One region of the Pseudomonas sp. ES4 genome, then DNA from elsewhere that is predicted to be linked to it. Evidence: predicted binding sites of a transcription regulator. Region 1 holds the regulator's gene; the other holds the start of a gene.
The links. Region 1 encodes FliA, which starts transcription of late flagellar genes. Its sites were predicted from a motif close to CTAAAGTTTNNNNNNNNNNNGCCGNTAA; they were not measured.
Positions count from the first base shown of each region.

Region 1 (7,801 bases):
CCCCGAATCGTCCACCACCAGGACTTTAACTGCCATAAACACTCCGTTAGGCGGAGCGAGGCTCAGTCGCCCCGCCCCACCAGAATCAAATACGCCGTGCGGCGTAACGCTTGAGCATGCTCGGAACATCGAGAATCAGCGCAATGCGGCCGTCACCGGTGATGGTGGCGCCGGACATGCCCGGGGTTCCCTGGAGCATTTTGCCCAATGGCTTGATGACCACTTCTTCCTGGCCCACCAGTTGATCGACGACGAAGCCGATCCGCTGAGTGCCCACCGAAAGGATCACCACATGGCCTTCGCGCTGCTCTTCGTGAGCGGCGGAACTGACCAACCAGCGTTTGAGGTAGAACAATGGCAGCGCCTTGTCCCGCACGATCACCACTTCCTGGCCGTCCACCACGTTGGTGCGCGACAGGTCGAGGTGGAAGATCTCGTTGACGTTCACCAGCGGGAACGCAAACGCCTGGTTGCCCAGCATGACCATCAGCGTCGGCATGATCGCCAGGGTCAACGGGACCTTGATGACGATCTTCGAGCCCTTGCCCTTGGTCGAGTAGATATTGATGGTGCCGTTGAGCTGGGCGATTTTGGTTTTCACCACGTCCATGCCCACGCCGCGTCCGGAGACATCGGAAATTTCAGTCTTGGTCGAGAAGCCCGGCGCGAAGATCAGGTTGAAGCAATCGGATTCGCTGAGGCGATCCGCCGCATCCTTGTCCATCAAGCCTTTCTTCACGGCAATGCCGCGCAGAACGTCGGCGTCCATGCCCTTGCCGTCATCGGAGATCGACAGCAGGATGTGGTCGCCTTCCTGTTCAGCGGACAGGATCACCTTGCCGCTGCGCGGCTTGCCCATCGCTTCACGCTCGGCCGGCTCTTCAATGCCGTGGTCGACCGAGTTGCGCACCAAGTGGACCAGCGGGTCGGCCAGGGCCTCGACGAGGTTCTTGTCGAGGTCGGTTTCTTCGCCGACCAGTTCCAGGTTGATCTCTTTCTTGAGCTGGCGCGCCAGGTCGCGAACCAGACGTGGGAAGCGCCCGAAGACCTTCTTGATCGGTTGCATCCGGGTCTTCATGACCGCGGTTTGCAGGTCGGCCGTGACCACGTCGAGGTTCGACACGGCCTTGGACATGGCTTCGTCGCCGCTGTTGAGGCCCAGACGGACCAAACGGTTACGCACCAGTACCAACTCGCCGACCATGTTCATGATTTCGTCGAGACGTGCGGTATCGACGCGCACGGTGGTCTCGGCTTCGCTGGCCGGTTTTTCCGCTGGCGGCGCAGACGCGGCACGAGCCGGGGCCGGGGTAGCAGCAGGCTTCGGCGCTTCGGCTTTCGGCTCGGGCGCTTTGGCGACAGGTTTCGCTGCAGCGGCAGGAGCCTTGGCGACAGGTGCCGAAACAGCGGCGCCAGTGCCGACTTCAGTGAACTTGCCTTTGCCGTGCAATTCGTCGAGCAGCGATTCGAACTCGTGATCGGAGATCAGATCGCCGCCAGCCGCTTTTGCGGTAGGCGCAGCCGGGGCCGGGACCGCAGCAATGGCCGACTCCAGCGCATCAACGGCAAAGTTGCCCTTGCCGTGCAGTTGATCGAGCAGTGCTTCGAACTCGTCGTCGGTGATATCGGAGCTGTCGCCTGGCGCTTTCGGGGCAACCGGTGCGGCTGGCGCCGAGGCTACCGCATCGACGGCGAACTGGCCTTTACCGTGCAGTTGATCGAGCAACGACTCGAACTCGGCATCGGTGATTTCGTCGCTGCCCGCTGCATTGCTGCTCGGCGCTGGCACAACTGCCGGGGCTTCTGCCTGAGCCTTGACGGCGTTCAGCGAGTCCAGCAGTTGTTCGAATTCGTTATCGGTGATGTCACCCGACTCGCTCTCGGCGGCAGGTTCTTCCACCACGTCGGCGATCGGTGCCGTTTCATCGGCGGTTTTCGGCTCGGCCAAACGGGCCAGTGCCGCCAGCAATTCTGGTGTGGCAGCCGTGATCGGGCTGCGCTCGCGGACTTCGGTGAACATGCCGTTCACCGCATCCAGCGCTTCAAGAACCACGTCCATCAGTTCCGAGTCGACGCGACGCTCACCCTTGCGCAGGATGTCGAACACGTTCTCGGCGATGTGACAGCACTCCACCAGCTCGTTGAGCTGGAGGAAGCCGGCGCCTCCTTTTACAGTGTGAAAACCGCGAAAAATTGCATTGAGCAAGTCCGCATCATCAGGTCGGCTTTCAAGCTCGACCAGCTGTTCGGACAGTTGCTCTAGAATCTCGCCGGCCTCAACCAGGAAATCCTGAAGGATCTCTTCATCGGCGCCGAAGCTCATGTGTAGGGGTGCTCCTAGAATCCAAGGCTGGAAAGCAAATCGTCTACATCGTCCTGACCGGACACAACGTCTTCTCTTTTATCGGCATGAATCTGCGGACCTTCACCCTGAGAGAGATGTTTTTGCGGATCTTTTTCTGCCAGCATCGCTTCACGGTCATGTTCGATGCCCGCAAAGCGGTCCACCTGACTGGCCATAAGCACGAGCTTGAGCAGGTTGCTTTCAACTTCGGTGACCAGTTGGGTCACGCGCTTGATCACCTGACCGGTGAGGTCCTGGTAATCCTGAGCGAGCAGAATGTCGTTGAGGTTGCTCGACACAACGCGATTGTCTTCGCTGCTGCGTGTCAGGAAACCGTCGACTCGCCGAGCCAGCTCGCGGAACTCTTCAGCCCCGACTTCGCGACGCATGAACCGTCCCCAATCGGTGCTCAAGGCCTGGGCTTCGTTGCTCAGGCCGTTGACCAGCGGCGTGGCGTTTTCCACCAGGTCCATGGTGCGGTTGGCCGCGGCTTCGGTCAGCTTGACCACATAACCCAAGCGCTCGGTGGCATCCGTGATCTGCGAGACCTCCTCGGCTTGCGGCATGTTCGGGTCAATCTGGAAATTGACGATCGCACTATGCAGCTCGCGAGTGAGCTTGCCCACTTCCTGATACAGGCCACGGTCACGGGTCTGATTGAGCTCATGGATCAGTTGCACAGCGTCGCCGAACCTGCCTTTTTCAAGGCTTTCGACCAGTTCGACCGCGTGTTTTTTCAGGGTCGATTCGAAATCGCCCTGTGAAGACTCGTTATGCTCCATAGCTCCCCCGTGGCGAAGTGGATCAACCGATGCGTTCGAAAATCTTTTCGATTTTGTCTTTCAACGCCTGGGCCGTGAAGGGTTTGACCACATAGCCGTTAACACCGGCCTGGGCCGCTTCGATGATCTGCTCGCGCTTGGCTTCAGCGGTGACCATCAGCACTGGCAGGTGCTTGAGCTTTTCATCCGCGCGTACGTGACGCAGCAGATCGATGCCGGTCATGCCAGGCATGTTCCAGTCCGTTACCAGAAAGTCGATGCTGCCGCTGTTGAGGACCGGGATCGCAGTGATGCCATCGTCAGCCTCGACCGTGTTGGTGAACCCAAGGTCACGCAACAGGTTTTTTATGATCCGCCGCATCGTTGAGAAGTCATCAACGATGAGGATTTTCATGTTCTTGTCCAATTCGACCTCCAAGCAGTCTTAAACGCGCCCAGCACCTGGACACGCCATTTCAATCAATCCGGCAATGCACTCGATGACTGTCTGGAGCACAACAGATCGTGACCGGCAAGGTTCAACACCCCACCAGCCGCGTTCGCAGTGCCCCCACACTGCCTTCAGCGCGCTCGCCACTCCCCCAAACGCCCCCGCAAACGGGCCGCGCACTGGCTATGTAACTGGCTGACCCGCGATTCGCTGACCCCCAGGACCTCACCGATTTCCTTGAGGTTCAGCTCTTCGTCGTAGTACAGCGCCAACACCAGTCGCTCACGCTCCGGCAAATTGGCAATCGCGTCCGCCAGCGCCGCCTGGAAGCGTTCATCTTCCAGATCGCGTGACGGCTCCAGATGTGCACTCGCGCCATCCTCGTGCAGCCCTTCGTGTTCGCCGTCCTGCAACAGATCGTCGAAACTGAATAACCGGCTACCCAGGGTGTCGTTCAAAATCCCGTAATAATCGTCGAGACTCAATTGGAGTTCGGCCGCAACTTCGTGATCTTTAGCGTCACGGCCGGTTTTAGCTTCAATCGAGCGAATGGCGTCGCTGACCATCCGGGTATTGCGGTGGACCGAACGTGGCGCCCAGTCCCCCTTGCGTACTTCGTCGAGCATCGCGCCGCGGATTCGAATGCCCGCGTACGTCTCGAAACTCGCGCCTTTGCTGGCGTCGTATTTGGTCGACACTTCAAGCAGGCCGATCATCCCGGCCTGGATCAGGTCTTCGACCTGGACACTGGCCGGCAGACGCGCCAGCAAGTGGTAGGCAATGCGTTTAACCAGTGGCGCGTAACGCTCGATCAGCTCGTACTGCGCGTCACGTGCCGACTTCTTGTAAAGGTTGTAGCCACCGGCTGTCATAGCACAGGTCCTGCGGTCTGTTGCACGAGGCGCTCGACGAAAAACTCCAGGTGCCCACGCGGGTTGGCAGGCAGCGGCCAGGTATCGACCTTCTGGGCAATGGCCTTGAACGCCAGTGAGCACTTGGACCGCGGGAAGGCTTCGTAGACGGCGCGCTGCTTCTGCACAGCCTTGCGCACGCTTTCGTCGTAAGGCACCGCGCCGACGTATTGTAAGGCGACGTCAAGGAAGCGATCCGTGACCTTGGTCAACTTGGCGAACAGGTTGCGCCCTTCCTGCGGGCTCTGGGCCATGTTGGCCAGAACGCGGAAGCGGTTCATGCCGTAATCGCGGTTCAGCAGTTTGATCAGTGCGTAAGCATCGGTAATCGAGGTCGGTTCGTCGCAGACCACCAGCAAGACTTCTTGCGCTGCGCGGACGAAACTGACGACCGAGTCACCAATGCCCGCCGCGGTGTCGATCACCAGCACGTCGAGGTTGTCGCCGATATCGCTGAACGCCTGGATCAGGCCGGCGTGCTGGGCCGGGCTCAAATGAACCATGCTCTGTGTGCCGGACGCGGCCGGAACGATGCGGATGCCGCCAGGGCCCTGCAACAGTACGTCGCGCAGCTCGCAGCGGCCTTCGATCACGTCGGCCAACGTACGTTTGGGTGTCAGCCCCAGCAGGACGTCGACGTTCGCCAGCCCCAGATCGGCGTCCAACAGCATGACGCGCCGACCGAGCTCAGCTAGAGCCAGGGACAAGTTCACTGACACGTTAGTCTTCCCGACGCCACCTTTGCCGCCGGTCACCGCGATCACCTGTACGGGATGCATGCTGCCCATGAATTTCTTTACCTTGTCTTACTTAGACGGAGGCCACATTACTGGCTGCGCGTTCATTAACTGAACAATGCATGGCAGGCCATCGATGTAGGTACAAAAACTGTCATTAGTACCTCAGCCCACCTGCTTGGTCGGGCTGTGGTAAATATCAGCGAACATGTCAGCCATGGCTTCTTCGCTGGGTTCTTCTTGCATTTGCACGCTTACGGCGCGACTGACCAACTGATGACGACGCGGCAGATGCAAATCATCCGGGATCCGCGGGCCATCGGTCAGGTAGGCCACCGGCAATTCATGACTGATGGCCAGGCTCAACACCTCGCCCAGACTTGCCGTTTCATCCAGTTTAGTCAGGATGCAGCCAGCGAGCCCACAACGCTTGTAACTGTGATAAGCGGCCGTTAGAACCTGTTTTTGGCTGGTGGTTGCCAAAACCAGATAATTTTTCGATTTGATGCCACGACCGGCCAGGCTTTCGAGCTGCATGCGCAGTGCCGGATCGCTGGCCTGAAGGCCCGCGGTATCGATCAGCACCACGCGTTTGCGCAGCAAGGGCTCCAGCGCCTGTACCAGTGACTGCCCCGGATCGACGTGAGTCACCGACACATTGAGGATCCGGCCCAACGTCTTGAGTTGTTCCTGAGCACCAATACGGAAACTGTCCATGCTGACCAGCGCGATGTTCTGCGCGCCGTACTTGAGCACGTAACGGGCCGCGAGCTTGGCCAGGGTGGTGGTCTTGCCCATGCCGGCAGGACCGACCATGGCAATCACGCCGCCCTCCTCCAGAGGCTCGACTTCCGGTGTGGCGATCATCCGCGCCAGGTGTGCCAGCAACATGCGCCAGGCCTGACGAGGTTCTTCAATATCGGTAATCAGCGCCAGCAAATCGCGCGACAACGGGCCGGACAGGCCGATGCGTTGCAGGCGACGCCAAAGATTGGCCTGGGCCGGACGGCTGCCTTGCAGCTGATTCCAGGCCAGGGAGCCGAGTTGCACTTCCATCAGTTCGCGCAGGCTGTTGAGCTCGAAACGCATCGAGTCGAAGGCCCGTGGGTCGACGCCACCAGAGGCTGGTGCCGCAACCGGTGCAGGACGATGGGGTTCGGTGTACGTCGGTTCGATCAGCGGCTCGGCGGCGGTCAGTGGCAGGCCGGCGAACAATTGGCGATTGGTGGACTTGTCGCTCTCGCCATCGCTGCGCAGGCTCAGTTCGGCCTGGGCGGTGACGATCCGCGATTGGGTCTTGCGCAGCTCGTCTTCGAGTTCCATGTTCGGAACGCGCGGGGCCAGCGCCGACAACTTGTAATCCAGGGCAGCCGTCAGCTCGACACCACCGGCGATCCGGCGGTTGCCAATGATGGCGGCATCAGCGCCCAGCTCATCACGAACCAGTTTCATGGCCTGACGCATATCGGCGGCGAAAAAACGCTTAACTTGCATAAACCACTACCTCAGCCGTTGGGCCCTACTGTCGCAACGATGGTCACTTGCTTGTTGTCAGGTATTTCCTGGTAAGCCAACACATGCAAACCCGGGACTGCCAATCGGCCGAATCGCGACAGCATCGCGCGAACCGGACCGGCGACCAGCAGAATCACCGGTTGACCTTGCATTTCCTGACGCTGCGCCGCGTCGATCAACGAACGTTGCAGTTTTTCAGCCATGCTTGGCTCCAGCAGAACACCCTCTTCCGAGCCTTGTCCTGCCTTCTGAAGACTATTGAGCAATATTTGTTCCAACCTTGGCTCCAGGGTGATCACTGGCAGCTCGGAGTCAGTGCCTACAATGCTTTGGACGATTGCACGGGATACGCCGACGCGCACCGCGGCCACCAGCGCGGCAGTATCTTGACTCTTGCTGGCGTTGTTGGCGATGGCCTCGGCAATGCTGCGGATATCGCGAACTGGCACCTGTTCGGCCAGCAACGCCTGCAATACTTTGAGCAGCTGCGACAGCGACACCACGCCCGGCACCAGTTCTTCAGCCAGTTTTGGCGAGCTTTTGGCCAGCAATTGCATGAGTTGCTGCACTTCTTCGTGACCGATCAACTCACTCGAATGCTTGTAGAGAATCTGGTTCAAGTGGGTTGCCACTACCGTACTGGCATCGACCACGGTGTAACCGAGGGATTGGGCCTGGGCACGCTGGCTGATTTCGATCCAGACCGCCTCCAGGCCGAAAGCCGGATCTTTGGCGGTAATGCCGTTGAGCGTGCCGTAGACCTGGCCCGGGTTGATCGCCAACTCGCGATCCGGGTAAATCTCCGCTTCGGCCAGGATCACCCCCATCAGGGTCAGGCGGTAGGCACTTGGCGCCAGGTCGAGGTTGTCACGGATATGCACGGTCGGCATCAGGAAGCCCAGATCCTGGGACAGCTTCTTGCGCACGCCCTTGATTCGCGCCAGCAATTGACCACCCTGATTACGGTCCACCAAGGGAATCAGTCGGTAGCCGACTTCCAGGCCGATCATGTCGATCGGCGTGACGTCATCCCAGCCAAGCTCCTTGGTTTCCTGAGCGCGAGCCGGCGATGGCAGCAATTC
Region 1 covers NZ_JBOBDO010000021.1:36,427-44,227, forward strand. The annotation lists gene ACQ4OB_RS21220 (protein-glutamate methylesterase/protein-glutamine glutaminase) at 1-36, opposite strand, end outside; gene ACQ4OB_RS21225 (chemotaxis protein CheA) at 86-2,323, opposite strand; gene ACQ4OB_RS21230 (protein phosphatase CheZ) at 2,338-3,126, opposite strand; gene ACQ4OB_RS21235 (chemotaxis response regulator CheY) at 3,149-3,520, opposite strand; gene fliA (RNA polymerase sigma factor FliA) at 3,688-4,428, opposite strand; gene fleN (flagellar synthesis regulator FleN) at 4,425-5,255, opposite strand; gene flhF (flagellar biosynthesis protein FlhF) at 5,370-6,698, opposite strand; gene flhA (flagellar biosynthesis protein FlhA) at 6,710-7,801, opposite strand, start outside.

Region 2 (7,801 bases), on a different contig from region 1:
GAGAGAGTTCTGTCGCCAGCGCCGGATCGACCCGCACGGTGGAGAATCGATCGCGTCCGTTGATGGGTTCTTGCAACTTGCCGCTGATCTGATCCTTGTTGACCTGCAAATCACTGACTTTTTGCTCGTTCAGTAATTGCAGAAACTGGCTGTACGGGAGGGGCTGCACCGCCTGGCGCTCGCCAAAGAAAATCTGCATGAGGCTCAGCACGATAAAAGCGATCGCGAAGTAGGACAGATTCCACTGCTCATTCTTTTTCATGGCCTTGGCTCAGCATCAGCATGAGAACGCAGGGTCGTCAAACACGAGCCACGCACGCCTGATGCTGGTTTAACACTTGAACCTGTGGGAGCGAGCCTGCTCGCGATGGCGGCGGGTCAGTCAACATCGATGCTAAATGTATCGTTGTCATCGCGAGCAGGCTCGCTCCCACAGGTTTATGCACATCAACTGACTGGCATTAAAACCGCGCCCGCCCGGTTATTTTTAGACCCCATCAAAAAAGCCCCGTGCCGGCTTCCCGACAAGGGGCTTTTCTGGCGGGGAGGGCTGTCTCGAATTCAACCGGATTTGATTTGCACCTTTTTGTCCGCTTTCATCGCTTCCGGCTTTTTCGGCAGCGAAATACTCAGTACGCCATTGCTGAATTTGGCTTCGATCTTGTCGCCATCGACACCTTTTGGCAGGCTGAATGCCCGCTCGAAGGCGCCATAGTGACGCTCTGACAGGTGATAGCCCTTTCTTTTTTCTTCCTTGTCCTCCTTCTTTTCACCTTTGATGATCAAGTTGCCGTTGGACAATTTGATGTCGATATTTTCCTGGTCCATGCCTGGCAATTCAGCGGTGATTTCGAAGCTTTCATCTTTCTCGGTAATGTCCACCGCAGGCAGGCTGCGGCCGATAAATTCCCGACTCCAGAACGGTTCGACATCGAACAGCCCTCGCCGAAAAGGCGTCAGCCCCGAGCCACGATTGAAGTCTTCGAACAGGTGATCGACCTGCTGGCGCAGTTTTTCCAGAGGACGCCAAGGGTCTGATGTAGCCGTCGGTTGCTGACTGGTTTTTTCATCGTCGGTCTGTACCGGCATTTTCTTCTCGAAATTGGCCATTTTTCATTCCTCCTATCGAGTACTGCGGTGGGCCGGGAACAACTCGGAGGCCGGTCCACCACGACAAATTCAGGCCTTGCCCTGAAAGATTAGTATTCCTGCGACCGCCAGACCGACCAACAGTCGGTTTCTGACGGTGAGCCGTCTATTCGAGAACTGACGCGCACCGATGACTGGTGAGAATTCTGTTTGTAATTCGATAGCGCTATTTGAAGAAAACCCCTCGGTAATAGGTTCTGCAGGCACCAATACTCAAGTAATCCGATTGCCCGCCGAAAATGCAGGTGGAACCTTCGTGCAGGTTCGACGCAATTCCCATTATTAGAATTTTGCTGAGTGTGCAGCCAGATCAAGGAAGATCCGGTCGCTCGGCCAGGAGCTGTCATGTCTCAACCTCGTGCCCGGATCGCCTCACAGCTTGGTCTTGCGCTTGCCGTGATACTGGCGATCGTCATCAGCGGCAGTACCGTGTTCGCCCTGCGTTCGCTGGACACCGCCAACCTCGCCACCCGCGAAGAGCACCTGGCCAGTGAAGCCCGGTTGCTGGCCGATCAATTGAGCACCTTTCACGGCACATTGCGTGAAAGCACCCAGCGTCTGGCCGGCCTGTTCGAGAAACGCTTCAACGCGGGGCTGAGCGTGCATCCGGACGAGCCGGTAACCGTGGCGGGCATCCAGACGCCGGGTCTGCATCTGGGCGCCGAAGTGTTGAACAACAACTTCAAGGAAGTCGATGAGTTCAAGCAAATGACGGCGGGTGTCGCCACGGTGTTCGTGCGCAGCGGCGACGACTTCATTCGGGTCAGCACCAATGTGAGCAAACAGGACGGCAACCGGGCTATCGGCACCGTGCTCGATCACGCGAACCCGGCATACGGCCGTTTGATGGCGGGGCAGAGTTTCGTCGGTCGGTCGTTGCTTTTCGAACGCTTCTACATGTCGCAGTACACCCCCGTACGGGACAGCAGCGGTAAGGTCATTGCCGTGTTGTACGTAGGATTCGACTACACCGACGCGCAGAACGCGCAGTTCGCCAACCTCAAGCGCTTCCGCATCGGCCAGAGCGGCTCTCTGGCGTTGCTTGATGAGCAGAACAAATGGCTGGTGCCGATCGCCGGCGTGCAAGCACTGGAGCGGGCTGTCCCCGCGATCAACAGCCTGGTGAAGACTCCGGGCAAGGGCGAGTTCTGGAGCGACAAGGCCGAAGATTTCTACAGCATTGCCGTACCGTTTGAAGACGGTCCATGGTCGGTCGTGGCGAGCATGCCGAAAACTGAAATCCGTGCCGTGACGTGGAGTGTCGGCATTCAATTGGCGATTGGCAGTCTACTGGCGATGTTGATCGCTGTGGGCTCGGCAGTCTGGTTGCTACGCAGCAAACTCGCCCCTTTGGGTGATCTGGTGCGACAAGCCGAAGCCTTGGGCGCCGGTGATTTGAGCGTGCGGCTGAACGTATCGAGCAACGACGAAATCGGCCAGTTGGCCCGTGCGTTCAACCAGATGAGCCAGGCGCTGTCGACCATGGTCGAGCACATCCGCAAGGCCTCGCAAGAGGTCAACAGCCGTGCCCAGGCCTTGTCCGGTCTCTCCGGTGGCGCCTATGAAGGGATGGAGCAGCAGTCGGGCGAAATCACCAGCATGGCCGGCGCGGTGGAAGAGTTCAGCGCCACGTCCTTGAACATTGCCGACAACATGGGCAGCACTCAGCGTCTGGCTCAAGAAAACGCACAACAAACCCAGATCGGTCGTACGTCGATGGACGAAGCGTCCTCGTCCCTGGAGCAAATCGCTGGCGCGCTGAACAGCACGGCGACGGTGATCAATACCTTGGGCCAGCGCTCCCAGGAAATCGGCGGCATTGTCGGGGTGATTACCTCGATCGCTGAGCAAACCAACTTGCTGGCGCTCAACGCCGCCATCGAAGCCGCGCGCGCCGGCGAGCAGGGGCGTGGTTTTGCCGTCGTGGCTGATGAAGTTCGTAACCTGGCGTCGCGCACCCGCCAGGCGACGGACGAGATTTCCGGGATGATCCAGAGCATTCAGCTGGAAACCGGGAATGCCATCAGCACCATGGAGCAGGGCAACTTGCTGATGCAGGAAGGCCTGTCGCGCAACGCCAACGTCGCTTCGGCGCTGGCGCGGATTGACGAACAAAGCCGTTCGGCCGGGCAGCAATTCGCCGCCATCACCACCGCGACCCAGGAACAAAGCAGCACCGCGACCCTGCTCAGCAGCAATCTGCAAAGCATCGCCTTGGCGAACAGTGAGCAGCGAGAAGTCGTGTCGAACCTGGCTGTGACGGCCAAAGAGCTGGAGAAGCTTGCGGCGGACTTGCGCCATGAGGTTGACCGGTTTCGTTGAGGCGCCTCTGAAATCGCCATCGCGAGCAGGCTCACTCCCACATTTGATCTCGGTTGTTCACAAATTCTGTGTTCACCGTCGATCCAATGTGGGAGTGAGCCTGCTCGCGATGGCATCGACTCAATTGCCGATTTGTCGCAAATCTGCGAATCAATTCCTCTCTAGTCGTCTTCCTTGGCATTTAGCACCAATGTCTCTGTTTTTGTGCTTGCTGAAACGTTTCTTCAAGTCTATAAAAATGGCACAACTCCAAGAAAGGCTGCTGCCATGACCCCGCTCAAACTCTTCGTTGCCCTCAGCGCACTGTCCGCTGCTTCCCAAGCCACGGCCTGGGACTATGTTTTGCTCGACACCGACAAAGCCGCCCAGAACTGGCAAATCACCAGCCAGCAACTCGGCGTAAAAACCGACAAACCCTTCAGCGTCACCCTGCGCACCTTGCACGGTGGTCGGCAGGAGGGGGTCAGCATCGTCGACATCGATAACGGCACGATGAAACTCTCGGTGGTGCCGACTCGTGGCATGAACGTCCTGCAGGCCTCGGTCGGCGATGTGCGCATGGGCTGGGATTCGCCGGTCAAGGAAGTGGTCAATCCATCCTTCATCGAACTCAACGGCCGCGGTGGCCTGGGCTGGCTGGAAGGTTTCAACGAACTGGTCACCCGCTGCGGCTACGAATGGGTCGGCCACCCCGGCATCGACAACGGCGAACTGCTGACCCTGCACGGTCGCGCCGCCAACATCCCCGCGAACAAAGTCACCCTGCACATCGATGAAAAACCGCCGTACGCCATCACCCTGCGCGGCGAGCTGAAAGAACAGGCGTTCAAGAAAGTCGACTTCTCCGTCGCGACCGAACTGGTCACCGAGCCCGGCAGCGTAGCGTTCGCCCTTAACGACACCCTGACCAATAACGGCGACTATCCGAAGGAATACCAGGCGCTGTACCACAGCAACTTCAGCACGCCGTTCCTGGAACAGGGCGCCCGCTTCGCCGCGCCGGTGAAACAGGTGTCGCCGTTCAACGACAAGGCCAAAGGCGATCTGCCGGACTGGCAAACTTACCGCGCACCGACCAAGGATTACGACGAAACGGTTTACAACGTAGTGCCGTACGCCGATGCCAAGGGCGATACGTTGACCGTGCTGCATAACAAGGCCGGCAGCCTGGGGGTTTCGGTCGGCTTCAACACTCAAACACTGCCCGTGTTCTCCCTGTGGAAAAACACCGATACCCAAGGGCAGGGCTATGTCACGGGGCTGGAGCCAGGGACGAGTTTTTCCTACAACCGCCGGTATCAACGGCCACTGAACCTGGTGCCGACGATTGGGCCGAAGGAACAGAAGCAGTTCGGGATCAGCTACAGCTTGTTGGCGGATAAGGCGGCTGTGGATAAGGCGTTGAAGCGGGTGAGCGAGATTCAGGGTGGGCGGGAGACTGAGGTGCGGCAGACGCCGTTGGTTGATCTGACCAAGGGGTGACGCCGGCTAGAGTGTTGTCGGCCGATATTGCAGCGCTTCGGCCAAGTGTTCACGGGTAATGCCTTCGACTTGCTCAAGGTCCGCCAAGGTGCGAGCCACCTTGAGCAGTCGATGGGCCGCTCGAAGGGACAAGGTCAGCCGTTCACACGCTGTTTCCAGCCAGGTTTCGTCGACTGTGGATAACTTGCAGTGTCTGCGCAGGCCCGGCAAATCGAGGAACGCATTGGCGCAGCCCTGGCGCGTTTGTTGGCGTTCTCGTGCATCGGCCACCAACTCGGCGGCGGTGGCAGTGTCGTCACCGGGTTTTAACGCAGGATTCAACGCCGTGGCTTCGCGAGCGACGGTCAGGTGCAGATCGATGCGGTCCAGCAGTGGCCCCGACAGCTTGTTGCGGTAACGCTGGACCATGTCCGGCGTACAACTGCATTTACCACTGGGCTCGCCAAGATATCCACAGGGGCAGGGATTCATCGCCGCGACCAGTTGAAAGCGTGCCGGGAAGCGTACGCGGTCCTTGGCGCGGGAAATCACGATGTGGCCGGATTCCAGTGGCTCTCTCAATACCTCCAATACCTTGCGATCAAATTCCGGAAGCTCATCGAGGAACAGCACGCCATGATGGGCGAGGGTGATTTCGCCGGGTTGTGGTTTCGAGCCACCGCCCACCAGTGCCGGGCCTGAAGCGGAGTGGTGCGGCTGTCGGAAGGGACGCTGTGGCCAATGACTCAACGGCACACAACTGGCGACCGATTGAATCGCCGCGACTTCCAGTGCTTCGCTCTCGGCCAATGGCGGTAACAACCCTGGCAGACGGCTCGCCAATAACGTTTTCCCCGTCCCCGGCGGTCCGCTGAACAGCAAGTTATGAGCACCCGCCGCCGCAATCAGCAAGGCTCGCTTGGCCGCAAGTTGCCCCTGCACTTCGTTCAAGTCTGGATAGGGTTTGCTGGCGTAGAGCAAACCGTTGGACGCATAGGGGGCGATGGGCGTGTGGCCATTGAAATGCGCGACCGCTTCCAGCAAATGATCCACCGCAATCACCTTCAACCCCGAAGCCAGGCAGGCCTCCTCGGCATTCGCCCGCGGCACTACCAGCGTGCGCCCGGCCTTGCGCGCCGCCAGCGCCGCCGGCAACACCCCGCGAACCGCCCGCACCGCACCCGATAGCGCCAACTCCCCAAGACACTCCACATCATCCAGCGTCAAAGTCGGTACCTGCACACTGGCCGACAGAATCCCCAATGCAATCGCCAGATCGAACCTCCCGCCGTCCTTTGGCAAATCGGCAGGGGCGAGATTCAAGGTGATGCGCCGTGCCGGAAATTGCAGGCCCGAATTGATGATCGCGCTGCGCACCCGGTCCTTGCTTTCCTTCACCGCCGCCTCGGGCAGCCCGACCATGGTCAGCGACGGCAAGCCGTTGGCCAGGTGCACTTCTACGGTAACGGCGGGTGCTTCCACGCCAATCTGGGCGCGGCTGTGGACGATGGAGAGGGACATGGTCGTTCCTTGAGCTGACGAGGACCGCTTCCTGCGGTTTTTTGAAGGGTAGTTGGCGGAGGAAGTTCTGGTGGGGTGGTTTAGGCGACAAACTTTCACTGGATGTTGCAAGTACGAAGCAGGCCAATCGCGAGGCACAAAAAAACCGCCACTCGGGCGGTTTCTTCGGGGAGCCTGGTCAGGCTCGTGCACCTGCAAGCAAGCCATCAGGTTCAAGTTCTTTGCCATACGTTGCTGCGACTTTAAAAAAGCGACGCTGACTGGCAGAAACGTTTCCGGCCAAGCGGAGCGCCTCGGCATGATACTCAGCGATCATTAATGGCTTCGCTTTTTGCTTTTTGGGTTTCATAGACACCTCGCGTGCCTGGATGAGTGGATTGATCTTATTGGTCGTCTAGCGAAAAGACAAGGCGGTTGGTTTTGTCAAAAATGAATCCAAGTTTTTGATAATAGTAAATGGCACCCGGGTCGGGTTCTTGTACCTCGATCTCATCGCAGCCCAGCATCCGCGCATAAAGTTCCGTAGCCAGCAATGCAATTGGAGCGATCCAGCCTCGCAAAGCGGGGGTGTTTCTTGTATGTCCCTGCAAAAGCACAATTTTTATGCAGATAGTGCTTTCACGCGGAGTCGCATAGCACAAGCCACAGAGCTCTTCTTCATACCAGATAGCCAGATCCAGCCCCCTTGCATCCTTACGCTTCCAGTCCGGAACGCATTCCCACGGGTACAGGGTTACTGCTTCCCACAGATGACAGGAGTTGATTGCAGCCGCGGTGATCGGATCGAGCCTGAGTGCTGAGACGTTGATTCCTGCGGCACGAATGTCAGGATCATCGGACATGGCTTCATAAGTGAGATTTCGAGCATCAGACTTGAATATCTGATTGCGGAGTTCTGTGCCTTTTCCTTTTCTTCTCATCGCTTTTGTACTGTTGAGATCGAGTCGAAGAAGGTAACGGACGCGGGCGTGGTCACGTAATCAGGCGGAGGAGCTGGCTACCGTAGGACCGTGCTTAGATGAATGAAGGACGTCAGAAGCGCAACAGGTGGAATTGGGTATGGTTGTGGAAAATGACTACGTCTGGCGGGCAGCAAACGTAGTCCATAGGCGGTGCAAATTGGTGTTAAAACGATTGCAGCATCCGCGAAGCTCGCTTCCACCAAGGCGCATTGACCGTACGTTTTGACTCATCCTGAAGAGGCAGCACGTATGGAATATCCTGCAACCGAATCCACGGCTGGTTGTTCCAGTGCAGCAAACTCAACGACATCTGCGGCCAATTCAGCAGACTCAGTATCGGGCGTTCGGTTGAGGTGGGTTGTTGGGCGTCTCTGAGAGCTGGCACT
Region 2 covers NZ_JBOBDO010000023.1:72,995-80,795, reverse strand. The annotation lists gene ftsH (ATP-dependent zinc metalloprotease FtsH) at 1-262, opposite strand, end outside; gene ACQ4OB_RS22420 (Hsp20/alpha crystallin family protein) at 562-1,110, opposite strand; gene ACQ4OB_RS22415 (methyl-accepting chemotaxis protein) at 1,495-3,471, shown strand; gene ACQ4OB_RS22410 (aldose 1-epimerase family protein) at 3,739-4,953, shown strand; gene ACQ4OB_RS22405 (YifB family Mg chelatase-like AAA ATPase) at 4,960-6,453, opposite strand; gene ACQ4OB_RS22400 (hypothetical protein) at 6,632-6,802, opposite strand; gene ACQ4OB_RS22395 (N-acetyltransferase) at 6,837-7,373, opposite strand; gene ACQ4OB_RS22390 (BRO-N domain-containing protein) at 7,579-7,801, opposite strand, start outside.
Region 2: the regulator FliA is predicted to act here: its motif matches at 1,362-1,389, upstream of ACQ4OB_RS22415 (methyl-accepting chemotaxis protein).